DNA from 4 places in the Methylocystis bryophila genome. Region 3 is predicted to be linked to each of the others. Evidence: predicted binding sites of a transcription regulator. Region 3 holds the regulator's gene; each other region holds the start of a gene.

Region 1 (5,726 bases), 360 kb from region 3:
CTGGCATTTCGGCCGAGTTCCGGCGATGCGATCGGCCCGGGCGCGCGAGCGATTGACCGAGTTGACCCCGGCACTGCTCGGGGCGCTTGCGGCGACCGGCCAGGCGGACGAGGCCTTTCTGGCTTTTGAGAAGTTCATGAACGGCCTTCCGGCGGGATTGCAGCTCTTCTCCTTGCTCGCCGCCAATCCGCATCTCTTGCGCCTCATCGCGACGATCATGGGCTCGGCGCCCAAGCTCGCGGAAACGATCTCTCGGCGCCCCGGCGTGATCGCCGCACTGATCGAGCCAGCTTCCGCAGGCCGCGACGATCTGTCGCAGCGGCTTCGTGCGGCGCTTGCCGAGGCGCGCTCCTATGAGGAGGCGCTCGATCGCGCCAGAATTTTTGGCCAGGAGCAGAAGTTCCTCATTGGCGCGCGCCTGCTGACGATGGCGCTCACGCCGGCGGAGGCGGGTTTCGCCTACGCGCATCTTGCCGAAGTCGCGATCCGCGGCCTGCTGCAGACGGTCGAGGAGGAATTCGCCAAAGCGCATGGGAGGATAGAGGGCGGCGCCGCGGCGGTGGTCGCGCTCGGCAAGCTCGGCGGCCGCGAGATGACGGCGGCCTCCGATCTCGATCTCATGCTGCTCTACGACGCCGACCCGCTCACGGAGAGCCGAGGCGGCGAGAGTCCCTTGCCTGCGGCGCAATATTACGCGCGCGTGACGCAAAGGCTCATCAGCGCGCTTTCGGCCCCGACCGCCGAAGGTCTGCTTTACGAGGTCGATTTTCGGCTGCGGCCCTCCGGCAACAAGGGACCGATCGCCGTGCGGCTCCAGGCCTTCGAGGAGTATCAGGCCAAGGACGCCTGGACCTGGGAGCGCATGGCGCTGACGCGCGCCCGCGTCGTCGCCGGCCCGCCGGAGTTTTCGGCGCGCGTCGAAAGCGCGATTGGCGCCGCGCTCTCTCGCCCCCATGACGCCGCAGCCACCGCCGCCGACGCGCTCGACATGCGCCGAAGGCTCGAGCGCGAGAAAGGCTCGGGCGGGCTCTGGGACTTGAAGCAGGCGCCCGGCGGCCAGATCGACATTGAATTCGTGATCCAATTTCTGGAGCTGACCCAAGACCGCGAGAATGGGCGGCGCTTTTCGACCTCGATCGCGGAGGCGGTTCGGGAGCTTGCGGGGATCGGGGTGTTGGCCGAGGGCGACGCCGCGACGCTAGGCGACGCCGTGTCGCTTTATCAGGGCCTGACGCAAATCCTGCGGCTCGCGATCGCCGAGAATTTCGATCCGAAGAAGGCCTCGCGCGGGCTGACAGACCTCATCCTGCAGGCCGGCGATGCGCCGAGCCTTTCGCATCTCCAAGCGCGACTGGCCGAGACTCAAAGCGCGGTGCGGGAAATTTTCGCGCGGATTATGGGGGCGGTGTGAGGGTGGCCTCGGACCGCGAGCCTCTGGCTCGCCGTCAGAACGCTTGCTTCAGAGCGACGAAAAATCCGCGGCGCGGGCCATATTGGGGAGCGAAGACGCCAATGCCGGAGCCGTCGCGCAATTCATAGGCGTGGTCGAACAGGTTGACGATATCGAAGCGCAGCGTCAGCGGCTTGTCGAACACCACGCCAATCTCGCGCGAGAGGCTCAGATTGACCTGGGCGTAGGGAGACACGTGGGTCGTGTTGGCGAAGCCCGACCGCAGACCGCTGCCGTAGATCATGTCGATCGAGCCGCGCGTTCCCCAAAAGACATAGGAGGCGCCCGCCGAGCCCGTCCAGGTCTGGGCGTGATCGGTGTAGATATAATGGTTGGCGACATAGGAATATTCGTCGGGACCAAACAGGAACTGGTTCGACGTCCATTGGGTCGCGCGCTGGCGGCCCCAGGCGAGATTGGCGTAGGCGCGTAGACCGCCGCTTTCGAATTTCGAGCTTAGCTCGACGCCCGTATTGTAGGCGCGATCATAATTGAAGGCCGTGAGCGCATAGGCCTGCCCGAATTGCCCGTCATCGAGCAGATTGCGCGCCCGCTTGTAGTAAAAGTCGAGGCCGACCTCGAGCTCACGCCCCACTTTCTGCGTCGCCCCGACGTCGAAGACATGCGCGCGCTCGGGGCGGACCGGACCCGAATAGGGAATTGCAGGCTGCAGCGTCGTGTTGTTGTAAAGGACGAGCGACGTCGGCGCGGCGAGCGCCTGCGGCGGGGGCGTGAAATTGCGCGCATAGCCGGCATGCAGCGTCGTTCCGTCCAACGGCTTGAAGACCAGCCCAAAGCGCGGACTGACCTGATCGGCGTCGACGAACTGCCAGATCTGATCGAAACGCAAGCCGCCGTTCAGCGTCAACCGGTCTGAGAGCTTCCATTCGTCCTGCGCGTAGACGCCGGCGATCCAGCCGACCTTGGCGTTGGAGTCATAGACGCCATAAGGCTGGTCGATCGGAACGCCGTTCGCGTCGAGCGGCTCCAAGCTCGAATTGGTCACGACATGGGTTTTCTCGCCGCTCGTGATGAAGCCGGCGCGAAAGGTGTGGGCGTCGTTCACGCGATAGGCGGCGTCCCCTTGCAAGCCGTTGACGAGGCTCGCGCGATAGACGTCGGAGGCGACGCCGTTGAAGACGAGATCGCCGATTTGGTCGGGGACGTAATGCAGCGTCGAGTAGCGTGAGAAATAGGAGAGCTGCGCATCGACCGGACCGGCTGAATGCGTCAGCGCGATCACATTGTAGAAATTGCGTTCGTCTTGAATTTCGTTGAGTTTCGAAGAATCGAACCAGCCGACGCCGAAGGCTTCGAAATTTGGCGGTTGATTGGGGTTGTTGGGGATGTGGAAATTGGCGATCGAAGTTCCCGTGATGTAGCTGAGCTTCGTCGTGTCGTCGATTGCATAGGCTGCGTAGCCGAAGAATCGCCCTTGCTGGGTGAGATCGTGAATCGCTTCATGGCTCGGCGTGGGATTTTCGAGTCCGAGATTGTTGCGCACCAAGCGCCCCGTCGCGAAGACCTCCCATGGACCGCTCTTGGCGCCATATTCGAAGAAGGTCTGACCGGTCGCGTGGCTGCCGCCATAGAGCGTGAGATTGCCGCCGGGCGTTTCCGGCGGCGGGCGCGAGACGATGTCGATAAGGCCCGCGGTGCGCAGCCCATATTGCGCCGGCAGCGCGCCGGTGATGAGCGACAGCGAGCCGATGAAGCCCGTGTCCAGGACTTGCCCAAAGCCCGAGACGCCATCGGGCAGCAATATGCCGTTGATCCGATACTGCAGATTGGCGTGCTCGTTGCGGACGTGAAGACCGCCGCTCGCCGCTGAATCCTGCGTGACGCCGGGGGCCTGCAACAGCACCTTGTCGAGCGGCGCCTCATTGCCCTGGGGAAGCGCCTCTATCGCGGCGCGGTCGAGCGAATACTGGCTGGCGCCGATCTTGGGCAGCAGGCGGTCGAGCCGGGCGGCGTTCGTCAATTCCGCCGACGGTTGCGCGGTCGTCGGCCCGAGCGCCTGCGTGGGCGGGCCGGGGACCGCCGCCGCTGCGCGCAGAATCGGCAGCGGCGCGGCATGGCGCGTCGCCGTCGTCGTCGGGCGCGCCGGCTGTTGTGGTCGAAGCCGGGCCTGTTTGCGCGGCTTCTGAGACACCTCAATGTCAGGAAGCGCATGCTGAGCGGCGGCTTCGCGGTCCGGCAGCGGAGCCAGAACCGCCGCAAGGAAAACGAGAGATCTTCTGGCTGGCCATCGGCTCATCGGGGTGTCCATTCTCGGCGGAGTGGCATTGTAATGTTATAATATAACATGAATTATGGCGAGAAAGCGGCGCCATAGGATTTGATCCTCCATCCCTTGGGCCGAACAAAGCTAGAAAACAGGCTTGCAGGAGAGAACAAAGCATGCACAATGGTGCTCGGCCGTCCGGGCTGTTTTTCGATCTCCGCCCGCCGTTGCACCGCCCGCTTCCCCTGTGCCAGAAGGAATTTCGCCGTGAGCAAAGCCGCCAATCTCCGCCTTGTGGAAGGAACCTCCGTGGACAAGACCAAGGCGCTCGACGCGGCGCTCTCGCAGATCGAGCGCGCCTTCGGCAAGGGCTCGATCATGCGGCTCGGCAAGAACCAGAAGCCAGTGGAGATCGAGACCGTCTCCACAGGCTCGCTGGGGCTCGACATCGCGCTCGGCGTCGGCGGCCTGCCGCGCGGGCGCATCGTCGAGATCTATGGGCCCGAGTCCTCCGGCAAGACGACGCTGACGCTGCATGTGATCGCCGAGGCGCAGAAGGCCGGCGGCGTCTGCGCCTTTGTCGACGCCGAGCATGCGCTCGATCCCATCTACGCCAAGAAGCTCGGGGTGCAGCTCGACGAGTTGCTGATCTCGCAGCCCGACACAGGAGAGCAGGCGCTGGAGATCACCGACACGCTGGTGCGCTCGGGGGCGGTCGACGTGCTGGTCATCGATTCGGTCGCGGCGCTGACGCCGCGCGCGGAGATCGAGGGGGAGATGGGCGAGGTGCAGCCGGGCCTGCAGGCGCGGCTGATGAGCCAGGCTTTGCGCAAGCTCACCGCCTCGATCTCGCGCTCGAACACGCTCGTGATTTTCATCAATCAGATCCGCATGAAAATCGGCGTGATGTATGGCTCGCCGGAGACGACGACGGGCGGCAACGCGCTGAAGTTTTACGCCTCGGTGCGGCTCGACATTCGCCGGATCGGGGCGATCAAGGACCGCGACGAGGCGGTGGGCAATCAGACGCGCGTGAAGGTCGTCAAGAACAAGGTGGCGCCGCCGTTCAAGCAGGTCGAGTTCGACATCATGTATGGCGAAGGGATCTCCAAGGTCGGGGAGCTCGTGGATCTCGGCGTGAAGGCCGGCGTCGTGGAGAAGTCGGGCGCGTGGTTTTCCTACGACAGCCAGCGGCTAGGGCAGGGGCGCGAGAACGCCAAGAACTACCTCAAGCAAAACCCGGCGGCGGCCGCCAAAATCGAGGAGGCGATCCGCGCCAACGCCGGCGTCGTCGCCGACAAAATTCTCGAGGACGGGGGCGCCGAGGAAGGCGAGGGCTAAAAGCGCGATAAGAGCACAGCGGTCGCGATTCCCGGCGCGATGGGCTATGTCTGCGTCTCTGGCCTTTGGCCGTCATGCCCGCGCTCGTCGCGGGCGTCCGGGTCGTGGAGCGACAGAAATATTCGAGCGGAGGCATTGCGCTTCCACGTCCCCGTTTGCGCGACATCTCGGCGTGGACGGCCGGGACAAGCCCGGCCATGACGCGCAAGGTCCTGAGATTGCCTCATCCCTCCGAAAGGTCTCGCTTTGAACGCTCTTCCCGATCCCGCCACCCTGCCTTTCGAGAAAGCCATGCAGGAATTGGAGGAGATCGTCGCGGCGCTCGAAAAGTCGACCGTTTCGCTCGACGAGTCTGTGAAGCTCTTCGAGCGCGGCGAAGCGCTGAAGCGGCGCTGCGACGCTTTGCTCAACGAGGCGGAGGCGCGCATCGAGAAGATCACGTTTGGCGCGGACGGCAAGCCATCGGGCCTTGCGCCGCTCGATCCGGAGTGAGAACCCCGCTCCTCTCGAATTGGCTTCAAGTGACGTGACGGTGGTGCTGCGGCCGGCCTCCGGATGAGTTGAAAAGCCAGCACGGAAGGCATATGCTTATGGCATATGTTTAGGAGGCCCGGATGGAAGCGAGGCGCGTGAGGCTGTTCAGAAACGGACGCAATCAAGCCGTGCGGATTCCTGTCGAATTCGAGTTGCCCGGCGATGAGGCGCTCTTGC
Region 2 (5,726 bases), 2.2 Mb from region 3:
GTCATCTGCTTCGATGACGGCAAGGCCACCGAATTCAACACCACTCTCGTGACGGATTGGCTCGCGCACACGCCTCCCGAAATTCTCGCGGAAAATTTCGGCGTTCCCGTCGAGGCCTTCTCGAAAATCCCGCTTCACAATCGCTACATCTTTCAGGGCCCGACGCCGGCCGCCTTGGCCACGGTCAAGAAAGCGATGGAGAAACCGGGCGATTTCCCTCCTTATCCCTTCACCTATTCTCTCGCGTCGTCCGCGCCCGTGAAAAAGACAAAGGGCGGAGAGGTCAGAGTCGCGGACAGCCACAATTTCAATGTGTCCAAGACGATCGCCGTGGGGCTCGTCACGATTCGGCCCGGGGCCTTGCGCGAGCTGCACTGGCATCCCAATGCCGACGAATGGGCGTATTGGATCAAAGGCAAGGCGCAAGTCACGGCGTTCGAGACGGGTCCGAACGCCGTCACTTTGAACTTCAGTCCCGGGGATATCGGCTACGTCAAGCGCAACAATGGGCATTATGTCAAGAATATCGGCGATACGGATCTCCAATATATCGAGGTGTTCAGGAGCTCCTATTACGCGGATATCTCGCTGTCCGATTGGCTCACGCATTCGCCGCCGGAGATGGTCGCAGAGACCCTGAACATCGATCAGGCGACAATTGCAAAATTCCCGAACAACAGGCCGCTCGTCATGCCGGAGTGACGCGCGATCGCATGCAGCCGGGCGCAACAGCAGGCAACGAACATGACGGACTTCGATTCCTCGCAGGAGCGCCCGGAGTTGGCGGACGCAGGGCTGGCTTTGCTCAGCTTTGCGTCCGGCAGCATGGACGCGCTCGCTTTTTTCAATCTTGGTGAGGTCTTTCCGTCAGCCATGACGGGCAATACAGCCTTGCTCGGCCTTGCGCTCGGAGGGGGGCATTTGATGCAGGCCTCGCGCCCCTTTACCGCATTTGCGGGGTTTGTCGCGGGCGCCGCCTTGGCCTCAGCCTGCGTGACGCTTTGGCTTTCGAAGCTTGCGACGCCGCGCGCAGTATGGCTGCTTCTTGCTTTCGAAGCCTGTCTTCTCGCCGGATTCGCGCTGGCGTGGCAGTTCATCGACCGGCCGCTTGCGGGCGCCGGCCTCTACGGGCTCATTATCGCAGCTTCGTCGGCAATGGGAATCCAAAGCGTCGCCGCGCGCTTGGTCGGTCGGTTCGGAATTTCCACAGTCGTCTTCACCAGCACGCTGACCTCGATCGTGACCACCGCCACCGAGGCGATGCTGCAGCCGCCACATACCCTGCTGCACGCCACCAAGCAGCAGATTGCAATGTTTCTAACTTATGGACTTGGCGCCGGCTTATGCGGCGCGCTCTTCTCCTATCCGGCCTGGATCGCAGTCTTGCCTTTCGCTTGCGTTGTCGGAGCTGCGGGCTTCCACTGGGCGGCGGAGCGACGGTAGCGGTCACCGTTGTGAAAGCGGGGCTTGGCTTTTAGACGCCGAGCTGCGCTCTCTTGCCAAAATCTCGGAATCGAGGGAGGGTAGATTTCCGGCCGGGTCCATTATCGGGTCGGTTTTCGCATTAAGACTTCTGCGAGGCGTTCAATTTTTGCTCGAGGAGTCTTTGGTGAGCCAATTTCAAATGCGTGAGGGTGGCCATGACGGAATTGCCGCGGTCTAGCCAAGTTGGAAAAGTTTTTTGGGGATCGCTGCTCGCAATTTTCCTTCTCTGCGGGAGCGCGCTGATCTCTTTCAAAATCTGGCCGCCGACGGCTGCGGGAATTTACGCCGCCTTCGTCACGTGGTTATGCGCTGTCGCCTTCTTGGCCCTTCTGTTGCGGGGGGTATCGAAGGCGCACGACTTGTTGAGGGCCCTCGGCGCCATGTGGCGACCCGTCGTCCTCGTTCTTGCCGCCGCCTGGCTTCTCTTTGTCAATGATCAAGGGCGTGATCTCGGCGTCAGCCTCATGGGTGAAAACCAACCCTGGCGCATCGGTTTCCTATTCCTCGCGCTCGTCTATTGGGCGACGAACAACTGGCATACCGCGCGTCTCGGCCTAAACGGCGCGGTCGCTTCCGGCGCGCTCCCGCATCCCACAGGCGATGAGCGGTGGCTTTACTGGCCGCCACGATTGCTCGGCGTTTGCGCGCATCTTTTCGCGGCGATCAATCTATCTCTGGCGGCCTGGGCCCTGCCGGAGGCCGCCTGGGGCGATGACCTTTTGCGCTGGCTTGCTTGGACGGCGCCGCTCGCCATCATTCTTGCGACGGCGATCGTCTGGACCGTCGACTATCTGATGTTTTCGCAAAGATCAGAGCGCGACTTGGCGCTGCTGGCGCGCTGGCTGCTATGGGGGGCTGTGATCGGCGAGACTTTGCTGCTTGGCGGCCTCGTCATCATCGCATTCCGCCGCACCGTACCGCATGGGTTTGTCCCGGCGACCATCGCGATCAGCGGGTCCGCGTTCGTGTTTCTGTTTCTGATTAGTTGGCTTCGGCGAAAGAAGCCAATTGGCGCCATCGCCACCGAGAAAATGCGCAACGAGGATGAGCTGCGGGAACGGCGGGAGATCGTGAGCTTCACCATCGGCCTTTTTGCGGTGGCGGTCGCCGTCGCTGCGGCCGTGTGGTTCAGCCCTACGCATATTGGGCGGTTCTTCGGCTCAATGGTCGTGGCTTATTTCGCCTTCGGAGCCGTGCTCGCCGCCGTCAATTTCTTCGAGCTCGCGGTGGACTTCGCCGTAGAGAAGCAAATCTTCGGCGCCGGAGCCAACAAGCGCGTGGTGCTCGGCTATACGATCGCCTTCGTGCTGGTGCTGGGCTTGGCCAACGCCGTCCTACGGCCTTTTCATCGAGTGCGGCTGTGCGACGGCCAAAACTGCGTTGTCAGCCGAACGCCGCCGGAATTTTCTTTCGTAGCCTCGCCCCAAGACCGGATGACTGTCCAGGAGGCGGCGCAGGCTTGGTATGAGCAGGCGCGGACGGCATACGGCGAGCTGCACGCTGGCGAACCCGTTCCCATGGTGATTGTGGCGACTGCCGGCGGCGGCATCCGCGCGGCCTACTGGACCGCGACAGTCCTCGAGAAATTAGAAAAAGATCTCGAACCTTCTGGCGGTCTGTCGCCGTATCTATTCGCGATCAGCGGCGTATCGGGCGGCAGCGTCGGCGCCGCGGTCTACTCGGCGTCGCTCGCGGCGCGCGCCGAAGGCCTCAAGCCGCACGCGACTGAATTTCTCGCAGACGACTTTCTCGCGCCCGCGCTCGCGACGTGGATATTTGTCGACGCGCCGTCGCAAATCCTGCCGGATTTTGGCCAAGGAGACCGAGGCGTGGCGCTCGAGCAAAGCTTCGAGCACGCCAGCAAGGGCTTTCTGGCGCGGCCCTTCCTCAGCTTCTTTCCCGACAGGGCGACCACGTCGAAGACATGGCGCCCGATCCTCTTGCTGAATGGCACGCATGAGGAGACGGGCAGGCGGATCATCGCCGGACATGTCAAAATCGAGCGCGACGTCTTCGTTGATAGTCTCGATGAGCTCCACATGTTGGGCAGCGATGTTCGCGCGAGCACGGCCGCGCACAATAGCGCGCGCTTCACCTATGTTTCACCCGCAGGCGATCTGGGTCGCGGAAGCGGCTCCGTCATCGACGGCGGATATTTCGAAAACTACGGCGCGCTCTCGGCGCTCGAGCTCGCCCGCGCAGCGCGTGTGGCGCTCAAGGACAAGTCCCCCGGCGTCAAGCTCGTGATCCTCATGATAAGCAGCGATCCGGGGCTCGACGAGACCCGCACGCTGGTGCGCATCAAAGAGGCGCAGAAAGGCGGAAAATGCCTGCTGAGCAACGCCGAGCGTGAACATCCGCCGACCCCGCCAGGAGAGGCTTCGACGGACGCGAAAAGAGTCGGCGACCCAGCGAATTATCTCTCCCTTGATCCGGTACAAGTCGAGAACGCCTATATCAACGAGTTTTCCGCGCCGTTTCAGGGGCTCGTGCATGTGCGAGAAGCGCATGGCACCAGAGCCGCGGCCGAGCTCGCCGCGGAAATCTGCGCCGAGTTCGACGACCTTCTGAAGCCTGCTGTAACGAATTCATCAGGCGCGCCATCCCCTCAAGCCCGCCTTGCCAAGACCTTCGCCAACTCGAAGGAGATGCTCGTCACGCAATCCACTCCAGTGACCGCAACATTGCAAGCGCCTTACTTCGCCCATATGGCGATGTGCAGGGCGCATAAAGACGGCGCGCCGCTGCCTGTCCAGGCGCCGCTGGGCTGGGTGTTGTCGGAGTCGACACGCGAAGCCTTTGTCCCCCTTCTCCACGAGTGCGGCAACAAACAGGAGCTCGAGCAGCTCGAAGTCTCGCTCGGCAAGGCGATGGAGACCACAGATCGAAGCCATTAGGCGCTTCTAATTTCGACCTCTGACCTACAATCAGGGAGATCGCCTCGTCGCCCTCCTCGGACGCTGCTTGCGCTTCAGGCTTTACCTTTCGCCGTCGATAGGCCAACGTCCTGCCCGTCCGCTCCTGCTGTTGGCTGCGCCATCCGAGCGCCTGAACTGACGTGGATCGTTGCTATGACGAAACGCCTCGCGCGGCTTTGCTTGATTCTGATCTCCTTGGCGCTGGCCGCTTGCGGCAGCGCCGCCGAGGACGGAGCCACGCCGACTTCGGTCGCCTGCAGGGTCGGACCCGACTGCGACCGCAAATGGGCGAGAGCGATCGCCTGGGTCGAGCAAAACGCCTGCTACAAGATCGAGAAGGTCGACGCCTGGCGCATCCAAACTTTCGGGCCTTATGGAAAGAGCGAGGGAACCGCGATCGCGATCGATAAGGTCGCATCGGGCGACGGCTGGGCGCAGTTGTTCATCCATGTGAGCTGCGCGAATATTGTCACTTGCTATCCGAGCGTGACGGCGCAGAAAATCTCCTTCTTTGAATATGTAAGCGGCGGCTCGAACGATGTCGTGCCCATACACCCTCCGTTCCCCCAGGCCCATCCGATTCCCGGTCTCGGCGATCCGCTCGTTCTCCTCCGCTGAAGCGACTGGCGTCTTTCTGCACGCCGCTATCGGCCTCCATTCGATAAAGACGCTGGGGCTGAAGAGCGCGCCGACCGCTGTTATTTGCGTCGCGCTCTAGCCGGCGGAAGGCCCCACGCCGAGGACGAGCGCGCGGCAGGCCGGCTTGATGGGTCGGCTCGCCACCCTAATTTTCTCGTGTCCTTGTCGCGCGTGGACCGACGTCATGACGCTCTCCAACTCAAACGCTGCGTTAGACCAGCGCTGCATCAATGCGATACGATTTCTCTCGGTCGACATGGTGCAGAAGGCCGACAGCGGACATCCAGGTTTACCGCTGGGGGCCGCGCCCATGGCCTATGTGCTGTGGTCTCGGTTTCTCAAGCACAACCCGAAAAATCCGAAATGGAACGACCGCGATCGCTTTGTGCTGTCCGCGGGACACGGCTCGGCGCTTCTCTATTCGCTCTTGCATCTTACCGGTTATGACCTGCCGCTCCAGGAAATCGAGCGCTTTCGGCAATGGGACAGCAAGGCGCCGGGCCATCCTGAGCGCGGGCTGACGCCCGGCGTCGAAATTACGACCGGGCCGCTCGGCCAGGGCTTCGCCAATGCGGTCGGTTTCGCGATCGCGGAACGCCATCTCGCAATGAGCTTCAACCGCCCCGGCTTTGATGTCATTGACCACCGCACCTTTGTGATCATGAGCGACGGCGACATGATGGA
Region 3 (5,726 bases):
GCGGGCCGCGCCGGTCGCGGCGAGCTCGAATTTCGAGCCGCCGGCCTCTCGTTGCACGATCAAAGTCAGGTCGGAGTAACGGATCGTGCGGCCGAGCGCGCGGTCGTCGATGACGAGCCGTCCATGCACGACTCCAACATGGTCGACGCCGCCTATGGCGCTCTCCGGGTTGGTCGCAAAATCCAGAAGCCCACGAACAGCCGCGCCGGCGAAATGCAGGAGCCTCGGGTGCGGCCCCGCCGCCTCTGCGGGGGTGGGCTTCGCGGCCGCCGGCCCGATCACGACGGCCTCCTTGGGATCGGCGCCGGCCGAGATCGTGAGCGAGCCGTCGGGAAGCATGACGAGTCGCAACTCGAGGTCGAGCGCCTCGATCCTCTTCGGCGTCACGCGGCCGGCAAGAAGGCCCAGGAAATCGACGGAGAATTCCGCACGCGGGGCGGCGACCACGGTCCGACCCGCGGATTTGACCGTGAGTCCTTCCGCGAAGAGCGTCGGTCCATGCGACGTGTCGGCGAGCGCCACATTCCTCAGGCCAAACTCGTAGCGTCGGCCGTAGAGTTCATCGAGCGACTCGACGATGACCGGCGCGAGCCAGGAAAGAGCGATCGGACCGCGCGCCAGCGAGAACAGGAAAGCGCCGACCCCGAGGCTCATCAGGAGCACGATGAGGAGCCCGACGCCGCAGTAAAAGCGCGCCGTTCGGCGGAGCCCGTGCGAAAGACGCGGCGTGGGCAACGCGTCGCAGAGGGCGCAGATGCCTCTGCGACGGAATTCATGGTCCGCGGCGTCGTTCTCGCTCAAAAAAGCCGCCTTCGTTCCCCGCGCGTTGCGGGCTGCGCCCCGATTCGTCCGGGACGCCACCGCCGGAGCTCTCCCCGATCCCCATCATGGCCGCGCGCTTGGCCGAAACCAAGGCGCCCAAATGAAAAAACGCGCCAGTCGCGGCGTTTCGTCTTCCGCCGAAGGCCGCCCCCGCTTGTAGCGTCCGCGCGCTGAATGGGATAGGTCTGAAGGCGGCGGCCCGACGTCCGAATGAGAATATGGTCAAGCTCCCCAGAAGAAGCTGCTACGCCCTCCTCGCGCGTCTGTCCCTCGAACGCAGCTGCGCAGGGGGCGGGAAGGCGCGCCAGAATCAAGGCGCTCGAGCGGACTTCCATCGCAAAAGCCTCTCAAGTTTGGCGGGATTCTCTCTCGTGGCGCTCGCCCTTGCCGGCGGGCATTCAGCCTTGGCCGTGGAGCTGACGACGCGCCTTCCGGCCTATCGCCCCAAGATCGGCGTGGAGCGCGTCTACCGCGTCGAGATCGAGACAAGCGCCGATTCGCACGGTCTGACGAGGGCCGGCGAGAAAAGCGTGCGGGGAGAGTTCACCAACAGCCTGACCGTGCTCGAACCCACGCTCAGCGGCTTCAAGATGCGCTGGCGGCTCACGCCCAAGGAACCGCCGCCGGGACAGCCCAGTCTCACCGAGATCTTTCGTGACCGCATCCAGGCCTTCGGCGCCGACATGATCGAGGTCGAGACCGATCCGCGCGGCGCGGCGAAGAAGATCGACAATCTCGACGCGATGCGCAAGGCCGTCGAGACGCGCATCGAGGGGCTGAAAAGCGACGACCCCGCCAAGGAACGGCTGCAGTCCCTCCTGCCGCGGTTGCAGCCGGGCTCCCTCTTCCCGATGGATGTGATCGCGCCAGCGGCCCGCCTTTTCGCCGAAGCGCAGACACCCGAAGAACGCGAAGCCGATCTCGGCATGCCCCAGACCGCCAACGCTGAAGGCCACAGCAACGGGGCCAGCGTGCCCATCAAGCTCACAACGCGCTACGACAAGGACGAAGCCCACGGCTTCGTCACCTTCACCTCGACCAAGGTCTTCGACTCCAACGCCTTGACCGAAGCCTGGCGGGAGGTCATCGACCGCGAGACAAAGGAGCTCGCGGCCAGGCGCCCCGAAGCTTCCGCGGAAACGCTCGCCGAATATTCGCGCGCCAGCCTGACGATCACGACGACGGTGCGCCTCTCGCTCGACGACGGCTCCGCGACCTACGCCGAGGAAATCGTCGACAACCGCATCGGACCGGCCTTCACGAGAAACGTCTTGCGCGCCACGCGCGAGTAGGGCCGATTTGAGCGCCCCCCCCTTCGCTTCAATATTTTCGTAACAGGCTCACGAGCTTGCCCTGAATGCGGACGCGATCAGGGCCGAAGATGCGCGTTTCATAGGCGGGATTGGCGGCTTCGAGCGCGATCGAGGCGCCGCGCTTGCGCAGTCGCTTCAACGTCGCCTCCTCGTCGTCGATCAGCGCGACGACGATGTCGCCGGTCTCCGCCTGCTCCTGCTTGCGAATGACGACTGTGTCGCCGTCGAGAATGCCCGCCTCGATCATTGAATCGCCGCGCACCTCGAGCGCAAAATGCTCTCCCGAGCTCAGGAGATCGGGCGGCAGGCTGATCGTGTGGCTGCGCGACTGAATGGCGGAGATCGGCGTGCCGGCGGCGATTCGGCCCATGACGGGGATCGCGACGTTCACCTCCGCCTCCTCATCCTCGCGTTCCTGCAAGGCGCGCACCCGGCCGAGATTCCCTTCGATGACGCTCGGCGAGAACTTCTTGGCGCGGATGGCGCTCTGCGGCGTCGCCGATTCGGGCAGCCGCAGCACCTCGAGGGCGCGGGCGCGGTTGGGAAGCCTGCGGATGAAGCCGCGCTCCTCGAGCGCCAAGATCAGCCGATGGATCCCCGACTTCGAGCGCAGATCGAGCGCGTCCTTCATTTCGTCGAATGAAGGCGGAACGCCAGTCTCCTTCAAACGCTCATGGATGAAGCGCAGAAGATCGCTCTGTTTTCTCGTGAGCATTGCGTTTGGCCCCCAGAGGCGGCGAAGCGTGACGCCGCCGTCCGCTCCGCATAACCGGCCTCCATAAACAAATCATGAACGAAGCATAACCGTTCGCGCTGCGTTCCGCAATTGCATAATGAGCCGGATGAGTCGCCGCATCCCCTGCTGAAATCCGCCAACGGCCAGATCAGCCCTTCCGCGCGGAAGCGACGCGGGTTGAGCGCTCGCGAGAATCTCGCAAAGGCAAACGCTGGCGGCGCCGTCACCGCAGCAGCCTATCAATCCTGTGGAGCTCCGAGTGATGGAGCAGCAGGACCTCATTGGAGGCCGCAAGCTTTATGGCCGAGGCCGTGTAGCCGGCGGTGGCGACCACGACGCCCCTTTGCGCGTCCCGGTGGGCGATGCCGGCGACGATTTCTTGCACGGCGCGATTCCCGACGGGCTTCGAATATTTCTTGCACTGCACGACGATGCGCAGACCGCGCTTGTCGGCGACGATGTCCACGCCCTGATCGCCGCTCGCCGGCGTGACGCGCGCGTCCCATTTGCGCTCCCGCAGAAGCGAAGCGCAATAGCGCTCGAACTCCTCCGGACTCATGTCCGCATGGAATTGCGGCGAGGTCACCTCGTCAAAGACGAGCATCGCAAGATGAAGAACGCCGAGATAGGCGAGCGCCATAAAGGCGAGGCCGAGGCGGCTCGGCCAATAGCCGCCTGCGAGAAGGGTGAACACGACGAACCAGAGAAGGCAGAGCCTTCTCTCCCTGCCCTTTTCGGGCGACGCCTCATTCCCCCTCTTCACGCAGCTTCACCGAATGCGGCCGGGACCCGCCCGTTTGCGAGCGAATCGGCGCGGCGAACAACTCCGCCATTGAAACCCGGAGGCGTTAGCTTTCGATTGCGCCCTGGCGAGCATCCCTGGGGAAAGCGCCAAGCTAGCCCGCGTGCTTTTTCACCCAGGCGACATATCGGTCCATCCAGCCCTGCAGGAAAGAACGGCTGCCCTCACCGATGTCGCCGGCTGCATCGAACAGGCCTTCCTTCATCTGCAAAAACACCTCGGGCTGGCCGAGCGTCGGCGCGTCGAGATAGGCCAGCACGTTGCGCAATTGCTGCTGCGCGATGGCCGTGCCGATCGCGCCGACCGAGATCCCGATGACCCCTGTGGGCTTGCCCGCGAAAGCGTTCTGCCCATAGGGGCGGGAGGCATGGTCGATCGCATTCTTCAGCACGCCGGGAATGGAGCGGTTGTATTCGGGCGTGACGAATAGCAGCCCAGCGGCGGCGGCGATCTCGCCCTTGAGACGCTTCACGGGGTCTGCCTGCGCCGCGTCGTCATCCTGATTGTAGAGCGGCAGATCGGCGATCTTCGCTTGCGTGAACGAGAATTCTGGCGGCGCGAGCTTCGCGACGGCGCCCGCGAGCTTACGGTTGTATGAATCGCGGCGAAGACTGCCGATCAGAACGAGAATCGAGAATTGGCTCATGATGATCGCCCCTTATTCGGGTTGGCCCCGCGGCCCCTCCCTAAAGTAGTGCTGGCTCAGTCTTCCTCGACGTCCGGCGTGCGCCAGGCGAGGTGCTGGCCGCTGTCGACCGCGATCATCTGGCCCGTCACGTGCCGCGCTCGCGCCAGATAAAGCGCCGCATCAACGAGGCTTTCGAGCGTGATCGCCTGCTGCAACGGGACGCCGGCGGCCTCTCGCGCAAATCCCGCCTCGCCCGCATAGAGATTTGGCAGCGCCGGACCGGGTCCGATGGCGTTGACGCGGATGCGCGGGGCGAGAGCCTGCGCCATCGTGCGGGTTGCAGTCCACAGCGCGGATTTCGAGAGGGTGTAGGTGAAGTCGCGCGGGGTGAGGCGAAGCGCCCGCTGATCAATCATGTTGATGATGGCGCCCGTGGCGCCCTCGGGCAAACGGGCCGCAAAAGCCTGGCCGAGCAACACGGGCGCGAAAAGATTGACCGCGAAATGCCGCTCGAGCGCCTCGGGCGTGAAGTTCTGCACAGAATCGGGCTCAAAAAGCGCCGCGCTGTTCACGAGCAGCGCGAGCGGTCCAAAAGGCGCCTCGGCGCGCGGGATCAGCTCGCGCGCCTCGCCTGTGCGCGCGAGATCGCAGGCCAGAGCCTCGGCCCTGAAACCTTGCGCCACGAGCTTCTCGGCGGCGGCCCGCGCCGCCGCCTGCGATCGGGGAGAGGCGTGCAGCACGACCGGCCGGCCGGCCCGCGCAAAACCCTCAGCCAGCGCAAGGCCGATGCGTCGCGCCGCCCCCGTCACGAGAACCGGGCCGCTCTGCTCCGCCGCCTGCATCCATCCTCCGCAATCGCCGCCGGCGCCCTCGCCGACATTGACGCTTTATTAGCCATCATCAACCGAAAACCAAGCCAAAAATTCTGGCGCCCGGCGGCGGCACAAAGTATAAATACGAATACATGCCCATATACCCCATTATCGACACAATTCTTACTACATAGTTCCTAAATAGTTACTTTAACCAAACGATGAGAGTCGGCTCCAGAAAGGTCTCGTTAAGCTGAACGATTATACATCGAAGCCTCGTTCCCTGAGCTGCGGCTCAGCCGGGCGACGCGCCCAAGGACTAGCGCGTCTGGAGACAAAGCATGGAGTTGAGCAAAATGAGACACGCGTTTCTTGCGGCGCTGTTGGCGCCCCTGGCGCTCGGAGCCCTCCCTGCCGTCGCCGCCGACCTGCCCTATCGCCAAGCGCCGGCCGACTATTATGCGCCGGTTCCGGTCACGCGCTGGCAAGGCTTTTACGCGGGCCTCAACGCCGGTTATGGCTGGGGCTCGTTCACCGACGACGCGAATTGGCTCTTCGCCCAGCCGTCGGGCGGCGAGTTCGGCTTCACGGGCGGCTACAATTACATGGTCGC
Region 4 (5,726 bases), 140 kb from region 3:
CATTTTGCTTTTTGTTGAGCTTTTCCGGCAGCGCGGAAAACCAGTCGGCGGCGGCGCGCACCGACGTCTCCGAGATCTCGCCAATGTGCTTTTGCGCGATCTTCACGGCGAGCGCCTCGGGCTTCAGGCGAAATCCGGCGCAAGCCTTGCACGGGGTCGCCGACATATAGCGGCCGATCTCCTCACGCGACCATTCGCTTTCCGTCTCGAGCCAACGCCGCTCGAGGTTCGGCACGACGCCCTCGAAGGGCTTCTTCACGTCGTATGAGCGGAAGCTATCGTCATAGGTGAAGCGAATCTCCTCGTCGCCCGAGCCGTAGAGGATCGCGCGTTGCGCTTTCTCCGGCAATTGCGCGAAAGGCGTCTCCATCCGGAACTTGTAATGGCGCGCCAAGGCTTCCAGCGTCTGCATGTAGTAGGGCGAGGAGGATTTTGCCCAAGGCGCGATCGCGCCCTTCCGCAACGTTGTCTTCGGGTCCGGCACGACGAGCTCGGGATCAATCTTCTGCTCATGGCCGATGCCGCCGCATTTGGGACAGGCGCCGAAGGGATTGTTGAAGGAGAAGAGCCGCGGCTCGATCTCGGGAATCGTGAAGCCGGACACGGGACAGGCGAATTTGGAGGAGAAGAGGATGTGGTCTCCGTAATGAGTGGAGACGTTGGCGGCAGTCGGCGACTGGGCAGTCGGCAGATCGGCAGTCGGACTTGGATTCGACTGCCCATTGCCGACTGCCGACTGCCCTGCATCCGCAAACTCCACCACCGCCAGTCCGCCCGCCAGCTCCAGCGCCGTCTCAAAGCTGTCGGCGATACGCGAGGCCATGTCGGGACGCACGACGATGCGATCCACGACGACGTCGATGTCGTGCTTCAGCTTCTTGTCCAGCGCCGGCGCCTCGACGATCTCATGATAAGCGCCGTCGATCTTGACGCGCTGGAAACCGCGGCGCGTGAATTCGGCAAGCTCTTTTTTATATTCGCCCTTGCGCCCGCGCACGACCGGCGCGAGCAAATAGAGCCGCGTTCCCTGTGGAAGCGCCAGCACGCGGTCGACCATTTGCGAGACAGTCTGGCTCTCGATTGGCAGCCCCGTCGCGGGCGAATAAGGCACGCCGACGCGCGCCCAAAGCAGCCGCATATAGTCGTGGATCTCGGTCACCGTGCCGACCGTCGAGCGCGGATTCTTCGAGGTCGTCTTCTGCTCGATCGAGATCGCCGGCGAGAGCCCGTCGATCTGATCGACGTCAGGCTTCTGCATCATCTCCAGAAACTGACGCGCATAGGCCGAAAGCGACTCGACATAGCGGCGTTGGCCTTCCGCATAGATCGTGTCGAAAGCGAGCGACGACTTGCCGGAGCCGGAAAGCCCAGTGAAGACGACGAGCTTGTCGCGCGGGATGACGAGATCGACGTTTTTCAGATTGTGCTCACGCGCGCCGCGGATCGCGATGACGCGGTCGTCGGCCCTTTGCGCGTCGAAGGCGAGTTGCGGCGCATCTGCGTTCTTCGCGAGCGCGGTCGATTTTCGGGAACTGGCCATCTAAAGCTTTGACCTGGCAGAGGAGGAGCCACGCGGGCCTTGGCTTTCTCCTTTGCCACGCGACTTAAGATGAATCCACGCTTGCGCTAGGGTAAATTCAGAAAAATGCCGCTTGCGCGCGGCGCGGTCTAGGTCTAGAACAAATATGGAACATCCGCCTCGGCGACCCAGCTGTGGATAAACGCCCTTCCCGCCGGGCGGGAAGGAGCGCGTTGCTCTAGGGTGGGATCCAGCGTGAAGGAGAGTGAGATGGCGGGCAGCGTCAACAAAGTAATCCTCGTCGGCAATCTGGGCCGCGATCCGGAAGTGCGCACCTTGCCTTCCGGCGACCGCGTCGTGTCCTTCTCGGTCGCGACGACCGAGAGCTGGCGCGATCGCAACACGGGCGAGCGCAAGGATCGCACCGAATGGCATAATGTTTCGATTTTCAACGATAATCTGGGCAAGATCGCAGAGCAGTACTGCCGCAAAGGCTCGAAGATTTACCTCGAAGGGTCGCTGCAGACGCGCGAGTATACCGACAAAGACGGCAATTCCCGCAAGGCGACGGACGTCGTGCTGCAGAAATTCCGCGGCGAGCTGACGCTTCTGGACAGCAAGGGCTCTCGCTCCGAGGGCGGAGACTACGACCAGGCCGGCTATGGCGCCGGCGCCGGCGCCGGCAGCTTCGGCCGCTCCTCGCCCATGGAGCGCTCGGGAGGCGAGCGTCGCCCCGCGCCGGTCGGCGCAACCTCGAGGCTCTCGAACGAGCTCGACGACGACATTCCGTTCTGAGAGGCGGCTCGCCGGCCCTGCCCCGCTCACGCGGAGGAGGGAAGAAGCCCGCTCCCTCTCCTGTGCGTCCCGAAGAGCTGTTCGCCAAGCCGCCAGCCTAGCGCGTTTTCCGCTCGAACGGCATCGTTCGAGCGATAAGGAATCGCGCAAACTCAAGAAGTTAGAGCATGTCCTGCCCGGAAAACCGCTCCGCGCTTTTCCGTGACATGCTCTAGGCGCTGCGTTATCGCCGCCAGCGCGACGAGCTGCGCGAGCAGGGCGAGAGTCCAGAAAGCCGTCGTCGCCGCGACGGAGGCGACGAGGAGAGCCGAGCGGCCGAGCAGCGTCAGTATGGCGCGGGTCTTTACGCCCTCTTTGGCCGCAAGCCGCGCCGCTTGGCGCAGCTCTCCCTAGGACTGGGCGAGCGCCAGCGCGTCATTCAAGCCGCGCGCGCCGGCCCTCGCGTAGATTTCGCCAGCGTCGCGTCCCACAGCCTGCAAACCCTTGAATGCCGCCGGACGCAGCACGCCTCCGGCCGCGACATTGGCCCGTCCAATCGCCGCGAGCATTGCTCCCAAGGCGTCGCGGTCGAGGGCTGCGGCGGCGAGGCGCGCCAATGATGCGGTCAGCGCGCGCGACAAGCGTCCGGTCTTTTGCGCGATCTTGAGAGCGCTCAAACCTATGCGCTCCGGCAGCGACGCGCGCCTCGATCGCAGGATCGATGGGAACCCCGCGCTGATGCGCGAGCGCGAGGAAGCTCTCCGCCAGCTCTGCGTCCTCGGCCTCGATCGCCGCGTCGATCTTGGCCGCGGCGCGGGGCGCCGTGAGGCGCTCCTCTAGCTCCCGACGCCGAAAAAGCGAATTATTCCCATCGTTTGCGCTCGGCGAAGCGCCTGAACGCGGCGCGACCCGGCGGCTCGAGGCGGGGGACCGCGATCTGGCCCGCGCAGCCGGCGCACAATTTTAGCTGGAAGCGGTTGACGCGATAGCTTTAAGATATATCTTATATCTGTCTAAACAAAAGGAGACATGTTTTATGAGACACAGTCATTGGCAGGGGGGCCATCACCCCTGGCCCGGCTTTGAAGGCCCGCGCGCCATGCGCGGGGGACGTCATGACGAGGGCTTCGGCCACAGAGGATTTGGCGGACGCTTCGGTGACGGCGAACGGGGCGGCAGAGGCGGCGGGAGACGTCGCATGTTCGAGGGGGGCGAGCTTCGCCTCGTCATCCTGCTTCTCACCGAGAGCGAGCCCCGGCACGGCTACGACATCATTCGCGAAATCGAAACGCGCACCGGCGGCGCCTATGCGCCGAGCCCCGGCATCGTTTATCCGACGCTCACCCTCCTCGAGGAGCTCGGACACATCGAGGCGCGAGCGACGGAAGGCGCCAAAAAGCTCTATGCAATCACCGCAGCCGGCGCGGCGCATCTCGCCGAGAACCGCAAGGACGCCGAGATCGCGCTGGCGCGCCTCGAAGAGTTGCGCCAAAGGAACGAGGTCGTGGATGCGGGTCCGGTCTTTCGGGCGATGAGCAATCTCAAAGCCGTGCTGCGCGAGCGCTTGTCGGGTCAGCCGGAGAAGGAGCTTCTGTTTTCCGTCGCCGATCTCATCGACGAGGCCGCGCGAAAAATAGAGCGGCTGTAGCGGGAGTCGAAGCGCGGCGCGCCGCCGGCCGCAGAGGCCTGCGAGGCGGCTTGCGACCGCCAAAACAATGACTGACTGCAAGAACGGCGACGACGCCTTCTTGCAAGCGGTCGATCAGAGAAAGGACATCGATCGGTGAAGATCTCGAGAGAATGGGCCACGCCGCTCACCATCGGCGCCTTCGGCCTCATGAGCGTGACGGGCCTGCTCATGTTTTTCCATCTCGACTCGGGGCTGAACAAGCTCGCGCATCAATGGCTGTCCTGGGTGATGATCGGCGGCGTCGCGACGCACGCCATCGTCAATTGGCCTGCCTTCAAGCGCTACTTCACCTCAAGCCGGATGGGCCGCGCCATCATCGGCGTCAGCGCCGTCGTGCTGGCTCTCACCTTCGTCTCGCTTCCCGGCCAGAAAGGCCCGCCGCCGCAAGTCCTGGCGTTGAGGGCGCTGACGAAAGCGCCGATCGCCAAAGTCGCGCCCTTGGCGGGGCGTCCGGTCGAGGAACTCATCGATGAGCTCGCCAAGGCCGGGATCAATTTGCCGAGCGCCAATGCGAGCATCGACAGCGCGGCGCCCGACCGCGGCTTGCAGGCAAAGGCCATCGCCGTAATTTTCGGCGCCAAATAGAGCGCTCGCCTGCTTCGTGAACGGCGCGACCTTGTGTATGATGCGCCTTGAGCTCGGCGTCGCGAAATCGTCTCAGGACTCCGCGACGCCTCCCCTTGCTACCGGAAAATCGCTTTGGGCTTTCCGGGACATGCTCGAGAAGAGCGGAGGCCAGCATGTCGGACGTTCACGCCGGCGACTACACAGACATTTACACGGAACCGTCGAACGTCGACATCCACACGCTCAGCAACCTCGGTCCCTTGGGGCCCATGGCGGGCGTGTGGCGCGGCTCGAAAGGTATGGACGTCAAGCCCAAGGCGGACGGACCGCATACGCAGACCTATGTCGAGCGCCTGGAGCTTCAGCCAATCGACCCGCAGACAAATGGCCCGCAACTGTTTTATGGGCTGCGCTATCACCAGCATGTCGTGAAGCCGGGAGAGGTGGAAACCTATCACGATCAGCTCGGCTATTGGCTCTGGGAGCCCGCGACGGGGACCGTCATTCAGACGATGACGATTCCGCGTGGGCAGACGGCGATGGCGGTCGGCAAGGCCGCGCCGAACGCAAAGACGTTCGAGCTTGTCGCCACTCGGGGTCTCACGACCTACGGCATCTGCTCCAATCCGTTTCTCGAAGAGGCTTTCCGCACGGACGAATATCGCATCAAGGTGTCGATCAACGCCGATGGGACATGGTCCTACGACGAAACCACCATCTTGATGCTCGGCGGCCGCAAGGAATTCAAGCACACGGACAAGGACACGCTGATCAAGATCGCCGAGCCGACGCCCAATCCGCTGGCGAGGCCTGGTGGCGATCGATAGCGGACCTTCTTCACGATGGCCCTCTGGCCGTGCAAGCGCCGCGCGAGACTGACCCTCGGCTAAGGACCTAGCGCGCGTTTCCCGCTTGAACGGAATCGTTCGAGCGATAGGGAATTGCGCCAAGTCAGAAACTTAGAGCTTGTCTGGAAAACCGCTTCGCACTGTTCCGGGACATGTTTTAGGTAAAAGAGCGAGGTCGGTTTCGACAAGGGGAAGGTGCTCGGCCCCTCGAGCGGCGCTATCTCATCACCGTTCCGCGTTTCGCCAAAACCGCGAAGCCCGCCTTCCCGCTGACGACACCCACGCAGACATGAAAGCCGCGAACGAGACCGATACGCCGCGCCCGGGG

What was found. The regulator LexA, encoded in region 3, represses DNA repair genes until DNA is damaged. The targets are predictions, from matches to a motif close to TGTTCNNNNTGTGTTCNG.
Positions count from the first base shown of each region.
Region 1: recA (recombinase RecA) is a predicted target of LexA. The motif match lies at 3,809-3,826, and genes of this name have one in related genera.
Region 2: QMG80_RS00700 (patatin-like phospholipase domain-containing protein) is a predicted target of LexA. The motif match lies at 1,582-1,599, and genes of this name have one in related genera.
Region 4: uvrA (excinuclease ABC subunit UvrA) is a predicted target of LexA. The motif match lies at 1,676-1,693, and genes of this name have one in related genera.

Region 1 covers NZ_AP027149.1:2,104,999-2,110,724, forward strand. Annotated here, with positions in the region: gene QMG80_RS09960 (bifunctional [glutamine synthetase] adenylyltransferase/[glutamine synthetase]-adenylyl-L-tyrosine phosphorylase) at 1-1,411, shown strand, start outside; gene QMG80_RS09965 (TonB-dependent receptor) at 1,446-3,707, opposite strand; gene recA (recombinase RecA) at 3,942-5,015, shown strand; gene QMG80_RS09975 (exodeoxyribonuclease VII small subunit) at 5,262-5,507, shown strand; gene QMG80_RS09980 (antitoxin) at 5,630-5,726, shown strand, end outside.
Region 2 covers NZ_AP027149.1:150,853-156,578, reverse strand. Annotated here, with positions in the region: gene QMG80_RS00710 (cupin domain-containing protein) at 1-702, shown strand, start outside; gene QMG80_RS00705 (YoaK family protein) at 745-1,443, shown strand; gene QMG80_RS00700 (patatin-like phospholipase domain-containing protein) at 1,845-4,382, shown strand; gene QMG80_RS00695 (hypothetical protein) at 4,557-5,021, shown strand; gene tkt (transketolase) at 5,227-5,726, shown strand, end outside.
Region 3 covers NZ_AP027149.1:2,466,431-2,472,156, reverse strand. Annotated here, with positions in the region: gene QMG80_RS11565 (YhdP family protein) at 1-801, opposite strand, end outside; gene QMG80_RS11560 (hypothetical protein) at 1,194-2,114, shown strand; gene lexA (transcriptional repressor LexA) at 2,143-2,850, opposite strand; gene QMG80_RS11550 (restriction endonuclease) at 3,095-3,634, opposite strand; gene QMG80_RS11545 (NADPH-dependent FMN reductase) at 3,768-4,319, opposite strand; gene QMG80_RS11540 (SDR family oxidoreductase) at 4,376-5,143, opposite strand; gene QMG80_RS11535 (outer membrane beta-barrel protein) at 5,470-5,726, shown strand, end outside.
Region 4 covers NZ_AP027149.1:2,324,522-2,330,247, reverse strand. Annotated here, with positions in the region: gene uvrA (excinuclease ABC subunit UvrA) at 1-1,540, opposite strand, end outside; gene ssb (single-stranded DNA-binding protein) at 1,790-2,314, shown strand; gene QMG80_RS10905 (hypothetical protein) at 2,704-2,970, opposite strand; gene QMG80_RS10900 (hypothetical protein) at 2,975-3,133, shown strand; gene QMG80_RS10895 (PadR family transcriptional regulator) at 3,330-3,941, shown strand; gene QMG80_RS10890 (DUF4405 domain-containing protein) at 4,077-4,568, shown strand; gene QMG80_RS10885 (FABP family protein) at 4,724-5,377, shown strand; gene QMG80_RS10880 (MFS transporter) at 5,688-5,726, shown strand, end outside.